One region of the Stappia sp. G46H5W genome, then DNA from elsewhere that is predicted to be linked to it. Evidence: predicted binding sites of a transcription regulator. Region 1 holds the regulator's gene; each other region holds the start of a gene.

The links. The regulator PhoB, encoded in region 1, activates phosphate uptake and scavenging genes when phosphate is short. The targets are predictions, from matches to a motif close to TGTCATNNANCTGTCAT.
Region 2: phnF (phosphonate metabolism transcriptional regulator PhnF) is a predicted target of PhoB. The motif match lies at 2,152-2,168, and genes of this name have one in related genera.
Region 3: ACVJ6E_RS12740 (esterase-like activity of phytase family protein) is a predicted target of PhoB. The motif match lies at 1,863-1,879, and genes of this name have one in related genera.

What each region holds. Positions count from the first base shown of each region.
Region 1 is NZ_JBZFLL010000001.1:1,020,512-1,024,695, forward strand. It holds gene ACVJ6E_RS04175 (aspartate aminotransferase family protein) at 1-295, opposite strand, end outside; gene ACVJ6E_RS04180 (GcrA family cell cycle regulator) at 794-1,336, shown strand; gene phoB (phosphate regulon transcriptional regulator PhoB) at 1,480-2,178, opposite strand; gene phoU (phosphate signaling complex protein PhoU) at 2,316-3,026, opposite strand; gene pstB (phosphate ABC transporter ATP-binding protein PstB) at 3,095-3,856, opposite strand; gene pstA (phosphate ABC transporter permease PstA) at 3,909-4,184, opposite strand, start outside.
Region 2 is NZ_JBZFLL010000004.1:572,032-576,215, forward strand. It holds gene doeA (ectoine hydrolase DoeA) at 1-72, shown strand, start outside; gene argE (acetylornithine deacetylase) at 92-1,255, shown strand; gene phnF (phosphonate metabolism transcriptional regulator PhnF) at 1,276-2,022, opposite strand; gene phnG (phosphonate C-P lyase system protein PhnG) at 2,323-2,790, shown strand; gene phnH (phosphonate C-P lyase system protein PhnH) at 2,790-3,416, shown strand; gene ACVJ6E_RS15515 (carbon-phosphorus lyase complex subunit PhnI) at 3,416-4,184, shown strand, end outside.
Region 3 is NZ_JBZFLL010000003.1:548,973-553,156, reverse strand. It holds gene ACVJ6E_RS12750 (metal-dependent hydrolase) at 144-1,016, shown strand; gene ACVJ6E_RS12745 (class I SAM-dependent methyltransferase) at 1,016-1,837, shown strand; gene ACVJ6E_RS12740 (esterase-like activity of phytase family protein) at 1,943-4,114, shown strand.

The DNA.
Region 1 (4,184 bases):
CGGCGCCGGAGTTGGTGCAGAACACCCGGTCGGCAAAGGTCGCCTGGGCCAGCTTGCGCGCGAACGCTTCCTGCCCCTCGATCGCGTAAACGTTGGACACGTGCCACAGCTTGTCGGCCTGGTCCTTCAGTGCCTTGACGAGGCCGGGATGGGAATGTCCGAGCGAATTGACGGCGATGCCGGCGGCGCAGTCGAGAAAGCGTCGGCCATCGGAAGTCTCCAGCCACACACCCTCGCCACGCACGAACTCCAGGTTCGCGCGGCTGTAGGTCTGATAGAGAGATGAGCCTTCCATGTCCTTACCTGCTCCCATTGACCGGCTGTCCTGCCGGGGAGATGCCTTGGCGGAGCGAGCCGCCTTCGATCCCCTCGCCTGCTGTCGGAACGCTGCCGTCATGCCGCCGCAAAGAGCGGCAAGAACCGCCGACAGGCATCGCCGAAAGCAATTATGCCGCCCACGAGAGGCGGCACGGCGAGGAAGCCCCGTTATACACCGGGAGAGCGCGGGAAAGTCAACGGAATTGGCTATGCGCGCCGCTCGGGCCGCGGCGAAACCAAAGTCGCCGGAAACGGCCTTTTCTGGGGAAAACCGTATCAATCCCCAGGTGAATCGCCCCCTCACCTTGAACCGCAAACCCGGCATATTGTAGCTTTGCAGTCAAGAAATACGAGATCTCGTGTATCCGACTCACAATAGCCTCAAAATCCGGCAATGAGCGGGGCACCCTCACGGTGTGCCGATAACCTTTTATTAACCAGATGTCGGGGCCCGATCAAACACGGAGTTGAGCGCATGTCCTGGACAAGCGAACGCGTCGACCTTCTCAAAAAGCTCTGGACCGACGGGCTGAGCGCCAGCCAGATCGCTGCAGAACTGGGCGGCGTGACCCGCAATGCGGTGATCGGCAAGGTTCACCGCCTCGGCCTGTCGGGACGCGCCAAGGCGGCGGCTCCCGCCCAGAAGGCGCGCGCCAAGCCGGCCAAGGGCGGCGCGGAGGAAGCGGCACAGGCCGCGACCCAGCAGCAGGGCGGCAACGCCCCCTCGGCACCGCAGACGGTGGGCGCCACCGCGCTGAAGATCGAGACCGCTCCGGTCGCGGCTCCCGCGCCGCAGGCCAAGCCGGTTGCCGAGTTGGTGCCGATCGCCAAGCGTGCGACGATCCTGACGCTGACCGAGCGGACCTGCAAATGGCCGATCGGCGACCCGACCAAGGAAGACTTCTACTTCTGCGGCCACCCGTCGAACCCGGGCGTCCCCTACTGCACCTATCATTGCCGCATCGCCTACCAGCCGGCGAGCGACCGCCGCCGCGACCGCAACGTTGCCAACGGCTGAGGCAACGCCCCGGCCCGTTTCCGGGGGCGCAGTTACGAGAAAGGCCCGCCTGCGGTATCCGCGGCGGGCCTTTTCGCATTCTGGTGCCGGTTCGCAGATAGACGGCGCGACAGCCGCCCCGGCGTTTCCGCTAGCTGCGGGTTTCAGGAGGCGGCGGCGAACTGGTCGTTGAAGGCGTAGCCGGCGCCGCGCACGGTGCGGATCGGATCCGGCACCTTGCCGCGGTTGATGGCCTTGCGCAGGCGCCCGACATGCACATCGACCGTGCGCTCGTCGACATAGACGTCATGGCCCCAGACGCCGTCGAGCAGCTGCTCGCGCGAAAAGACACGCCCCGGCGAGGTCATCAGGAACTCCAGCAGGCGAAACTCGGTCGGGCCGAGATGGATCTCGCGGCCCGAGCGGCGCACCCGGTGTGTCTCCCGGTCAAGTTCCAGATCGCCCGCGCGCAACAGCGAGGAGACGACCTCCGGTTTTGCCCGGCGCAGCATCGCGCGCACCCGCGCCATCAGCTCCGGGATCGAGAACGGCTTCACCACATAGTCGTCGGCACCGGTGGCAAGGCCGCGGATGCGCTCCTGCTCCTCGCCGCGGGCGGTGAGCATGATCACCGGCAGACGTTCCGTCTCGGCACGCGAGCGCAGGCGGCGGCACAGTTCGATGCCGGACAGACCCGGCAGCATCCAGTCGAGAAGCAGCAGGTCCGGCTGGCTCTCGCGCAGGAGAAGATCGGCCTCGTCACCGCGCATGCAGGTCTCGACCGTGTAGCCCTCGGCCTCGAGATTGTAGCGCAGCATCATGATGAGAGGCTCTTCGTCCTCGACAATAAGGACCTTCGGCATGTCGGATACCCTTGTCCAATCGACCCGGCCGGGAGGCATCGGCGCGGCTTTTCGCTCGCGCCGCCTTGCCGGCTCTCGTTGTCAGCGGCGGCGGACGGCAGGGCCGTCCGCGCCATCGTCAGGTTGCCAGGGCGTCCTCAGGACGCGGTATCGGTCTCGATGCCGGTCTCGTCGACCTTCTGACGCTCGTCGGTCGGCAGCACGCCGGTCGACATGTACATGACGTTTTCGGCGATGTTGGTTGCATGGTCGCCGATGCGCTCGATGTTCTTGGCGCAGAACAGCAGATGGGCGCAGACCGAGATCTGCCGCGGATCCTCCATCATGTAGGTGAGGAGTTCGCGGAAGATCGAAGTGTAGAGCGCGTCGACCTCGTCGTCGCGGTCGCGCACGGAGGCCGCCGCCACGCCGTCCCGGCCGGCATAGGCATCCAGCACATCCTTGAGCTGGCTCTGGGCGAGCTCGGTCATGTGCTCCACGCCGAGGGCGAACTTCTTGGAGTCGAAGGTACCCTCGATGGCGATGACGCGCTTGGCGACGTTCTTGGCGAGATCGCCGACGCGCTCAAGGTCGTTGGAGATGCGCATCGCCGAGATCACGTCGCGCAGGTCGCTGGCGACCGGCTGACGGCGGGCGATGATCAGGATCGCCTGCTCCTCGATCTCGAACTGCAGGGCATCGACCCGCTTGTCCTGTGCGATCACGCGGCGGGCAAGTTCCTTGTCCATGCGCACCAGGGCCTGCACGGAATCGTTCAGCATCATCTCGGCGAGGCCGCCCATCTCCGACACCCGGCCGGCGACTTCCTTCAGCTCCTCGTCGAACGACGAAACGGTATGTTGGCTCATGTCTCTTCTCCATTCGGGGCGCGGCAAGGTGCACGCGTCATCCCGTCTGTTCCCGCGGCTGGTCCAGACTAGCCGAAGCGGCCGGTGATGTAGTCCTGGGTGCGCTTGTCCCGGGGGTTGGTGAAGATGTCGTTCGTCGCCCCTTCCTCGACCAGGTTGCCGAGGTGGAAGAAGGCCGTGCGCTGCGAGACGCGGGCGGCCTGCTGCATGGAGTGGGTGACGATGACGATTGTGTAGTTCTCACGCAGCTCGTCGATCAGCTCCTCCACCTTGGCGGTGGCGATGGGATCGAGGGCCGAGCAGGGCTCGTCCATCAGGATCACTTCCGGGCTGACGGCGATGGCGCGGGCAATGCACAGGCGCTGCTGCTGGCCGCCGGACAGGCCGGTGCCCGGCTCGTCGAGGCGGTCCTTCACCTCGTTCCACAGGCCGGCCTTCTGCAGGCTGGAGGCGACGATCTCCTCCAGCGCCGCCTTGTTGCGGGCCAGGCCGTGGATGCGCGGGCCGTAGGCGATGTTGTCGAAGATCGACTTGGGGAACGGGTTCGGCTTCTGGAACACCATGCCGACCTTGGCGCGCAGCTGCACGGGGTCGACCTTGGGATCGTAGATGTCCTCTCCGTCGATCAGGATGTTGCCCTCGACGCGGCAGACGTCGATCGTGTCGTTCATCCGGTTGATGCAGCGAAGGAAGGTCGACTTGCCGCAGCCCGACGGGCCGATGAAGGCGGTGACCGTCTTCTCCTCGATGCGGATGCTCACATCCTTGATGGCGTGGGTGTCGCCGTAGAAGACCTGGACCTTCTCGGCTGAAATCTTGGCCTCGTTCATGGCGGCGACTTTCTCAGGCTTGGTCATTTGGTTCATGGCTTGGAAAGCCCCCTTACCAGCGACGCTCGAAACGACGGCGCAGGATGATCGCGACGATGTTCATGGTCATGAGGAACAGCAGCAGGACGATGATGCCGCCCCATGCCCGCTCGTAGAAGGCCGGGTCCGCGCGCTTGGCCCACTCGTAGATCTGGGCCGGCATGGCCGAGTTCGGATCGAGGAAGCCGGATGCGAGGCTGCCGGGGTAGTTGGAAGCGATGAAGCCGACCATGCCGATGAGCAGCAGCGGCGCGGTCTCGCCGAGTGCCTGGGCAAGGCCGATGATGGT
Region 2 (4,184 bases), on a different contig from region 1:
ATCCTGATCCGCGAAGACGGCCCGGCGGAGTGCCTGTGCAACCGTCCGCGCGCGCTCTTCGTCAAGGATTGAGGCGGCAGGACGGACCGGTATGGCACTGATCGACGACACCAAGACCCTGCTCGGGGAGCTGATCTCCTTCGCCACCGTTTCGAGCGACGGCAATCTGGAGCTCATAGCCTGGGCCGCGGACCGGCTGGGAGACCTAGGCGCCGAGATCCGGGTGATGGTCGACGAGACCGGAAGCAAGGCCAACCTGTTCGCGACCATCGGTCCGAACGAGGATGGCGGCATCGTGCTGTCCGGCCATAGCGATGTGGTGCCGGTGGCGGATCAGGACTGGTCGTCCGATCCGTTCCGCATGCGCGAGGCGGATGGGCTGCTGTACGGGCGCGGTGCCTGCGACATGAAGGGCTTCATCGCCGCGGTCCTGGCGACGGCGCCGCTCTTTGCCGCGTCGAAGCTGTCGCGACCGGTGCATATCTGCCTGACCTATGACGAGGAGGTCGGCTGCCTGGGGGCTCGCAAACTGGTGAGCGAGTTGCCCGGCATGGGCGTGCGGCCGGCGCTCGCCGTCATCGGCGAGCCGACGGAAATGCGGATCATCGAGGGGCACAAGGGCTGCTGCGAGTACACCACGAGTTTTCGCGGCCTGGAGGGGCATGGCTCGGCTCCCGATGCCGGCGTCAACGCGGTGGAATATGCGCTGCGCTACGGCATGCGGCTGATGGAGCTGAAGGAGCAGTTGAAGGAGAGGGCGCCTGCAGCCAGCCGCTTCGATCCGCCCTGGACGACGCTCCAGCTCGGGCGGCTGATGGGCGGGGTGGCGCACAACGTCATCCCCGGGCTCGCCAGCCTCGACTGGGAGATGCGCCCGGTCACCGAGGCCGACCGTGCCTATGTGTGCGAAGCCATCGATGCCTATGTCCACGACGAGCTGCTGCCGGCCATGCGCGCCGTGCATCCGCAGGCCTCGATCCGCCGCGAGGTGGTGGGGGAAGTCGCGGGACTGGAACCGGTGGAAGAGAACGAGGCGCGCCGCATCGTCGCCGAGCTGACGGGCGCCAACGGTGCCGATGTCGTGTCCTTTGGGACGGAGGCCGGTCTTTTCCAGCAGCTGGGAATGTCGGTCGTCGTCTGCGGCCCGGGCTCGATCGCGCAGGCCCACAAGCCGGACGAGTTCGTATCGCTCGATCAGCTCGGAGCATGTCTTGCGATGCTCGAGCGGCTGGCCGGTCGTCTGCGCGCTTCCTAGGCTGCACAACGCTCCTCTGCTCAGGACGACGAGCCGGGCTCGGTTGCGACCGAGAGGCTGACGCGGTCTGCGGCAAAGCGGCTGTGGCTGGCCTGGATCGGATGCCCTTGCGCATCCACGTTGAGCGAACGGGTGAGCAGGACCACGGCACCGGGCTGCAGGGCAAGGTCCGCCCGGTCGGAGGCGGTGGCCGGGGCTGCCGAAATCTCCGTCGATTGACGCACATAATCAGCGACGCCGCAGGCCGCCAGTGCCCGCGTGATCGATCCTTCGCGGCGATAGGCGTCGGGCAGTCCGGCGAAGCGCTCGGCGTCGAACCAGTGGACGGCGCGGGACAGGGGGACCCCGTCCGCCTCGCCAAGCGTTTCGAGCCGGAGCAGCGGGGCCCCCTCGGCGAGCCGCAATTGAGCCGCAAGTTCCGGTGTCGCGCTTTCCTGCGAGACGCCGACGAGGCGCGTGACGGCCTGAGCCACCTGACCGCCGAGGCCGGCGGAAAAGCGGGTTCGGGTGCTGATCGGGTAGGTGACGCGGCGACGCGGGACGATGGTGGTGCCGCGCCCCTGCACGGTCTCCACGACGCCTTCCCGGGCAAGTGCCGCCAGGGCCTGCCGTACCGTGTGGCGGTTGACGTCGAAGCGCGCGGCCAGCACCGCCTCGGTCGGCAGGCGCCCCGTGTCGTCATGGTCGCCATTGCCGATGGCAGCGCGAATTTCGTCGGCGATCTGCCGCCACAGGGCGACCCCCGTCTGCCGTTCAATTCCGCTCATGCGTGTCCCTTCGCCGCCGCTTCGGCCCTTGCTCTTCTAGCAAGGCCGGGCGCTGACAGCCAACAACTGTCGGGGCATGTGCTTGCTCATGCCCAGGCCCAGGCCCACGGACGAGGGGCGGGCTGGCGCTGTCATGCCGTCGTCACGCGGAACTTGTAGGCTCCATTATGTCGGTTGTCTATAATACTAGACAAATATAGATGGCGGGTGTAGTCAGCCTGGAGCCCGAAGGGCATGCCGCCGCGGTTGCGGTGACTGGCAATCGTCCGGGCAAGTGCGAATTCAGGAACGGAGCGGCAGATGGCGGAAGCTGAAACGCAAAGCGAGGCGGGGCCTGGCCTCAAGCGGCTGATGGACGTGCTGGCGGCTTCTCCCGGCGTGGAGATCGCGGCCTGCGCGGCGGCGCTCGGCGATCTGCCGGAGGCGATGCCGGTGCGCGGGCCTGAGATCGGCCTGGTCATGGTGCGCGGCCGCATCGGTGGTGATGGCGCTCCTTTCAACCTCGGCGAGGCGGCGGTGACACGGGCCACCGTCCGGCTTGCCGGCGGCACTGTCGGCCATGCCTATGCGCTCGGGCAGGACCGGGCGAAGGCGCGCCTTTGTGCAGTGCTTGCCGCGATGTGGAGCGAGGGCGCGCGCCGCGACGAAATCGAGGCGCAGGTGCTGGCGCCGCTGGCAGCGGCTCGTGCGGGCGAGATCTCCCGCGTCAAGCGCGAGGCGGCGGCCACCCGCGTCGACTTCTTCACAATGGTCCGGGGAGACGACTGATGTCCGAAGCCCTTCTTTCCACGGTTGCCGTCTCCGGCGGCTTCAACGGTCCGGTTTTCGAGGCGCAGGCCGTCTTTCGCGCCCTGATGGATGCGATGGCCCGCCCCGGCACCGTTCATGATCTTCCCGTCTCCATCGCGCCGCCCGCGCCGCTGGGGCAGGGCTCCGGGGCAGTGGCGCTGGCGATGTGCGATCCCGATACGCCGGTCTGGCTCGGCGAAGGGGCCGACAGCGAGAGCGTGCGGGCCTGGCTGTCCTTCCAGTGCGGTGCGCCGGTGGTGCTGGGGGCCGAAAGGTCCGCTTTCGCCTTCGCAAGGGGCGCGAACATGCCGGCAATGGACGCCTTTGCCGTCGGAACGCAGGAATATCCCGACCGCTCGACGACGCTGGTGGTCGAGGTGGAGGCGCTGGAGGGCGGCGTGCGCCTGATGCTGGAGGGGCCCGGCATCGACGGTCAGCGGATCGTGGGGCCGGTCGGTCTGCCGGAAGATTTCGTGGCTCAACGCGCCGCGAACCGGGCGCTCTTTCCGCGCGGTGTCGATGTCGTGCTCGTCGCGGGGCTGCGCATGATGGCGCTGCCGCGCAGCACGGTCGTATCCCATGCCAACGAGACGGAGGCGGGCTGATGTATGTCGCAGTCAAGGGCGGCGAGGCGGCCATTGCCAACGCCCACAAGATGCTGGCCGACCGTCGCCGCGGCGACCGGTCCCTTCCCTCGATCACCGTCGAACAGCTCGTCGAGCAGCTGGCGCTGGCCGTCGACCGGGTGATGGCGGAAGCCTCCCTCTACGCGCCTGAGCTTGCCGCGCTGGCCGTCAAGCAGGCGCGGGGCGACATGATCGAAGCGATCTTCCTGCTGCGCGCCTATCGCACGACCCTGCCGCGCTTCGGTGCCTCGCTGCCGGTCGAGACCGGCGAGATGGTTGCCGAGCGGCGGGTTTCGGCCACCTACAAGGATTTGCCCGGGGGACAGGTTCTCGGTCCGACCTTCGACTACACGCATCGCCTGCTCGATCCTGCCCTTGCCGGCGACGAGACGGTGGCGCCGGCCCCGGCGCGCGAAAGCGAAGGCGAGCCGCTGACCCGCGTCGCCGACATTCTGGCGCAGGAAGACCTGATCGAGCGGGCCTATTCGGGAGACCCGGCCGAGATGCCGCAGGAACCCTCCGGCGACCTGACGCGCGAGCCGATGGAGTTTCCGATGGCGCGCGATCTGCGCCTTCAGGCTCTTGCGCGCGGCGATGAGGGGTTTTTGCTGGCCCTCGGCTATTCCACCCAGCGCGGCTACGGGCGCACGCATCCCTTCGCTGGCGAGATCCGCATCGGCGAGGTTGAGGTAGAGATCGACGTGCCCGAGCTCGGTTTTGCCGTCTCGCTCGGCCGCATCCGCGTGA
Region 3 (4,184 bases), on a different contig from region 1:
CGCATCGGCGGCCTCTGGCTGGACCCTAGCGCCGGTGTGACTCATATGTGTGACGGAGGCTCGGGACGTCTTGCAAGGGCAACTCGCTCATTTTACCTTACGTCCAACACTCCATAAGGTCCGTATTAATGACGAGCGCAACCATGCCCGGTTGGGCAGGCGAGCATGACGACGACGAGATCGTGCCGCGCGACATCCGCTTCAACATCTCCGGCAATCCGGAGCGCCACTGGTTCGACGGCGATCCGATGCGCACCGCGATGTTCGACGCCTTCTCGATCTTCCTGCCCGAAGGCGAACGGTTCTTCATCCGCTCGCTGAAGCACTATGCGTCCAAGCTCGGCGACCCGGAACTGATCAAGGAAATCAACGGCTACGCGGTGCAGGAGGCGTTCCACACGCGCGAGCACGAAGACTACAACCGCACGCTGGCGAGGCTCGGCTACGACGTGGAGGCGATGGAGCGGCCGGTGAAGTCGGTGCTCGGCAGCGTCAACGTGCCCCTGTTGCGGCTGGCGGTGACCTGTGCGGTCGAGCATCTGACGGCAAACTTCTCGACCATGACGCTGCGCCACCAGAAAATCCTCTCCAACGCGCACCCGGCCTATCGGCGCCTGTGGATGTGGCACGCGCTGGAGGAACTGGAACACAAGGCGGTCGCGCTCGACGTCTACAAGCGGGCAGCGGCCGGCATGCCGGCCTGGAAGCGCTACGGGCTTCGCGTTTCGGCGATGAACCTCACGGCGGTCCATTTCGTGCGGATCTTCCTGCGCAACGTGCGCCTGCACGCGCAGGCCGACGGCATCCGCACCGGCTTCCGGTTCTGGTCGCGCTTCGCCTGGCTGCAGATGGTCTCGCCCGGCTATACGCGGGTCAGCCTCTGGTCCTTCCTGTGCTACTACCTGCCGGGCTATGATCCGCGAAAGGTCGACGACAGCGACCTCATCCGCAAGGGGCGGGCCTGGCTCGCCAACGAGTATGCCGCCGACAGCGCGGCGCAGGAGACCCCCGCCTGATGACCAGCCGCGCCTTCGTCTACATCCTGCGTGCGGTCGAGCGCGGCGCCTTCCCGAAGAGCCGCAAATGGGCGTGGAAGCGGCTCTACAACATCCTCTCCAGAACCTGGCGCGACAGCGACTGGCGCTTCATGAACTACGGCTACATGCCGGCGGGCGACGCCTTTCCGCTGACGGCGGAGGATGAGCCGGAGCGCGCCTTCATCGGGCTCTACCATCAGGCGATGGCCGGGCTCGCAGTCGAGGGCGCGCGCGTTCTGGAAGTGGGCTCGGGCCGGGGCGGCGGAGCGCGCTACATCGCCCGCTACATGGCGCCGGCCGCGGTGACCGGCCTCGACTACTCGCCCGAGACGGTGCGGCGGGCGCGGCAGCTCAACAGCGACACGCCGAACCTTACCTTCGAGGTGGGCGATGCGGAGGCGCTGCCCTTTGCGGACGCAAGCTTCGACATCGTCGTCAACATCGAGTCCTCCCATTGCTACGCCAATGTGCCGGCCTTCGCCCGCGAAGTGGCGCGGGTGCTGGCGCCGGGTGGCTGCTTCACCTGGGCCGACATGCGTGCCTCGACGATGATCGAAGGGCTGGACCGGGATCTCGGCGCATCGGGCCTGGTGCTGGAGAGCGAAACCAACCTGTCGCCGGGCGTGGTCAGCGCGCTCGACGCGGTCAACGAGCGCAAGATGAGCCGCATCCAGAAGACCGCCATGATGCGGCGGTTCTTGAAGGAGTTTTCCGGCGCCAAGGGCTCGATCCTCTATGGCACCTTGAAGTCCGGAGCCGTCGTGTACCTTGCCCGTCGCTACCGCAAACCCCTGGCGTAAAAGGGTTTTGGCGACCCGCTCCGGCTGTCAAGCAGATGTCATGTCCACCCCGTAACACTGCCGGACCGGCGTAGGCGCCGCCTGCCATTTTCGGGGGAAACATCCATGAAATTCTCGGTGCTCGGCGCGCTTGCCGCCGCGCTTCTCGGCTCGACCGTCGCGGCCTCCGCCGATCCGGTGTTCAACCGGGTCGCTTCCTTCCCGGTCAACACCAACCTGCCGGCCGGCACGGACGGCAAGACCGAAACCTCGGCCGAGATCATCGCCGCGACCGCCGACGGGATGATGCTCGTCTATTCCGACAGCCCGCTGGGCGGCGTCGGCTTTATCGACATCACGGATGCGGCAGCGCCGAAGCCGGCCGGTTTCGTCGGCCTCGACGGCGAGCCGACCTCGGTAGCGGTGCTGGGCGGACAGGTCTTCGCCGGCGTCAACACCTCGAAGAGCTACACCGCGCCGTCCGGCCGGCTGGTGACGATCGACATTGCCACACGCAAGGTCGGGGCGTCCTGCGATCTGGGCGGCCAGCCCGACTCCGTCGCCCTGTCGCCCTCCGGCGACCTCGTTGCCGTCGCCATCGAGAACGAGCGCGACGAGGACCTGAACGACGGCGCGCTGCCGCAGATGCCGGCGGGCTTCCTGGTGCTGCTGCCGGTGACGGACGGGCTGCCCGACTGCGCCAATGCCCGCAAGGTCGACCTGACGGGCCTGGCTGCCATCGCCCCGGAGGATCCGGAGCCGGAGTTCGTCGACATCAACGCGGCCAACGAGGTCGCGGTGACGCTGCAGGAAAACAACCACATCGTCATCGTCGACGGGGCCAGCGGCGAAATCCTCTCGCATTTCTCCGCAGGGACCGTCGATCTGGAGAATGTCGACGTCGAGGAAGAGGGCGCGCTGACCTTCGACGGCACGCTGACTGGCGTTGCCCGAGAGCCGGATGCGGTGAAGTGGCTGGACGGCGAGCGGCTGGTGATCGCCAACGAGGGCGACTACGAGGGCGGCTCGCGCGGCTTCACAATTCTATCCAAGTCCGGCGAGGTGCTCCACGAGAGCGGTCTCGACTTCGAGTACCGCGTCGCAATGGCCGGCCACTATCCGGAGAAGCGTTCGGGCAACAAGGGCGCCGAACCCGAAGGGCTGGAGGTCGACCGCTTCGGCGAGGAGACGCTGATCTTCGTGCTGTCCGAGCGCGGCTCGGCCATCGGCGTCTATCGCGATACGGGCGCGGCGCCGGACTTCGTCCAGCTGCTGCCGACCGGCGTTGCGCCGGAAGGGGCGGTCGCCATTCCGGGACGCAACCTCTTCGCCGTCTCCAACGAGGCGGATCTCGTCGAGGAGACGGGCCTGCGCTCGCATGTGACGCTCTATGAGCGGGCGGAAGGGGTTGCCGCCTATCCGATGATCGTGTCGCGGATGGATGACGCGGGGCGGCCGATCGGCTTCGGCGCCCTGTCGGGCCTTGCCGCCGACCCGAGCGAGCCGGGCATTCTCTATGCGGTGAACGACAGCGCCTACGCCATGCAGCCGACGATCTTCCGCATCGATGCAAGCGCCCATCCCGCCCGCATCACCGATGCGATCCGCGTGACGCGGGCCGGCCAGCCGGCGCAGCTGCTCGATCTGGAAGGCATCGTCGCCGACGGCAAGGGCGGGTTCTGGCTCGCCTCGGAAGGGCGCTCCGACAAGCTGGTGCCGCATGCGCTCTACCGCGTCGACGGCAAGGGCGAGATCAAGGCGCAGGTCGCCTTCCCGCCTGAGCTGCTGGCGGGGGAGACCCGCTTCGGCGCCGAAGGCGTGACGCTGATCGGCGACACGCTGTGGATCGCGATCCAGCGCCCGTGGAAGGACGACCCGAAGGACACGGTGAAGCTGGTTTCCTACAACACCGCCACGAAGGAATGGGGCGCGGTGCGCTATCCGCTGGAGCGGGCGGAGACGGGCTGGGTCGGCCTGTCGGAGATCGCGCTCCACGGCGAGCACGTCTACCTCATCGAGCGGGACAACCAGATCGGCGACAATGCCCGGCTGAAGAAGCTCTACCGCGTGCCGGTCTCCGCGCTGGTGCCGGCCCCGCTCGGCGGCGAACTGCCGCTGGTTGCCAAGGAAGAGGTGCGCGACTTCATCCCGGACCTGAAGGCGACCGGCGGCTATGTGGTCGACAAGATCGAGGGCTTCACGGTCGATGCCTCGGGCACCGGCTATGCGGTCACCGACAATGACGGCGTCGACGACAGCAACGGCGAGACGCTGTTCTTCTCAACCGGCAAGATGTGACACGGCACAGGCCTGCCGCCGTCGCCCGAAAAGGCGGCGGCGGGAGCGCTCAGCGGTTGCCGATCATGGG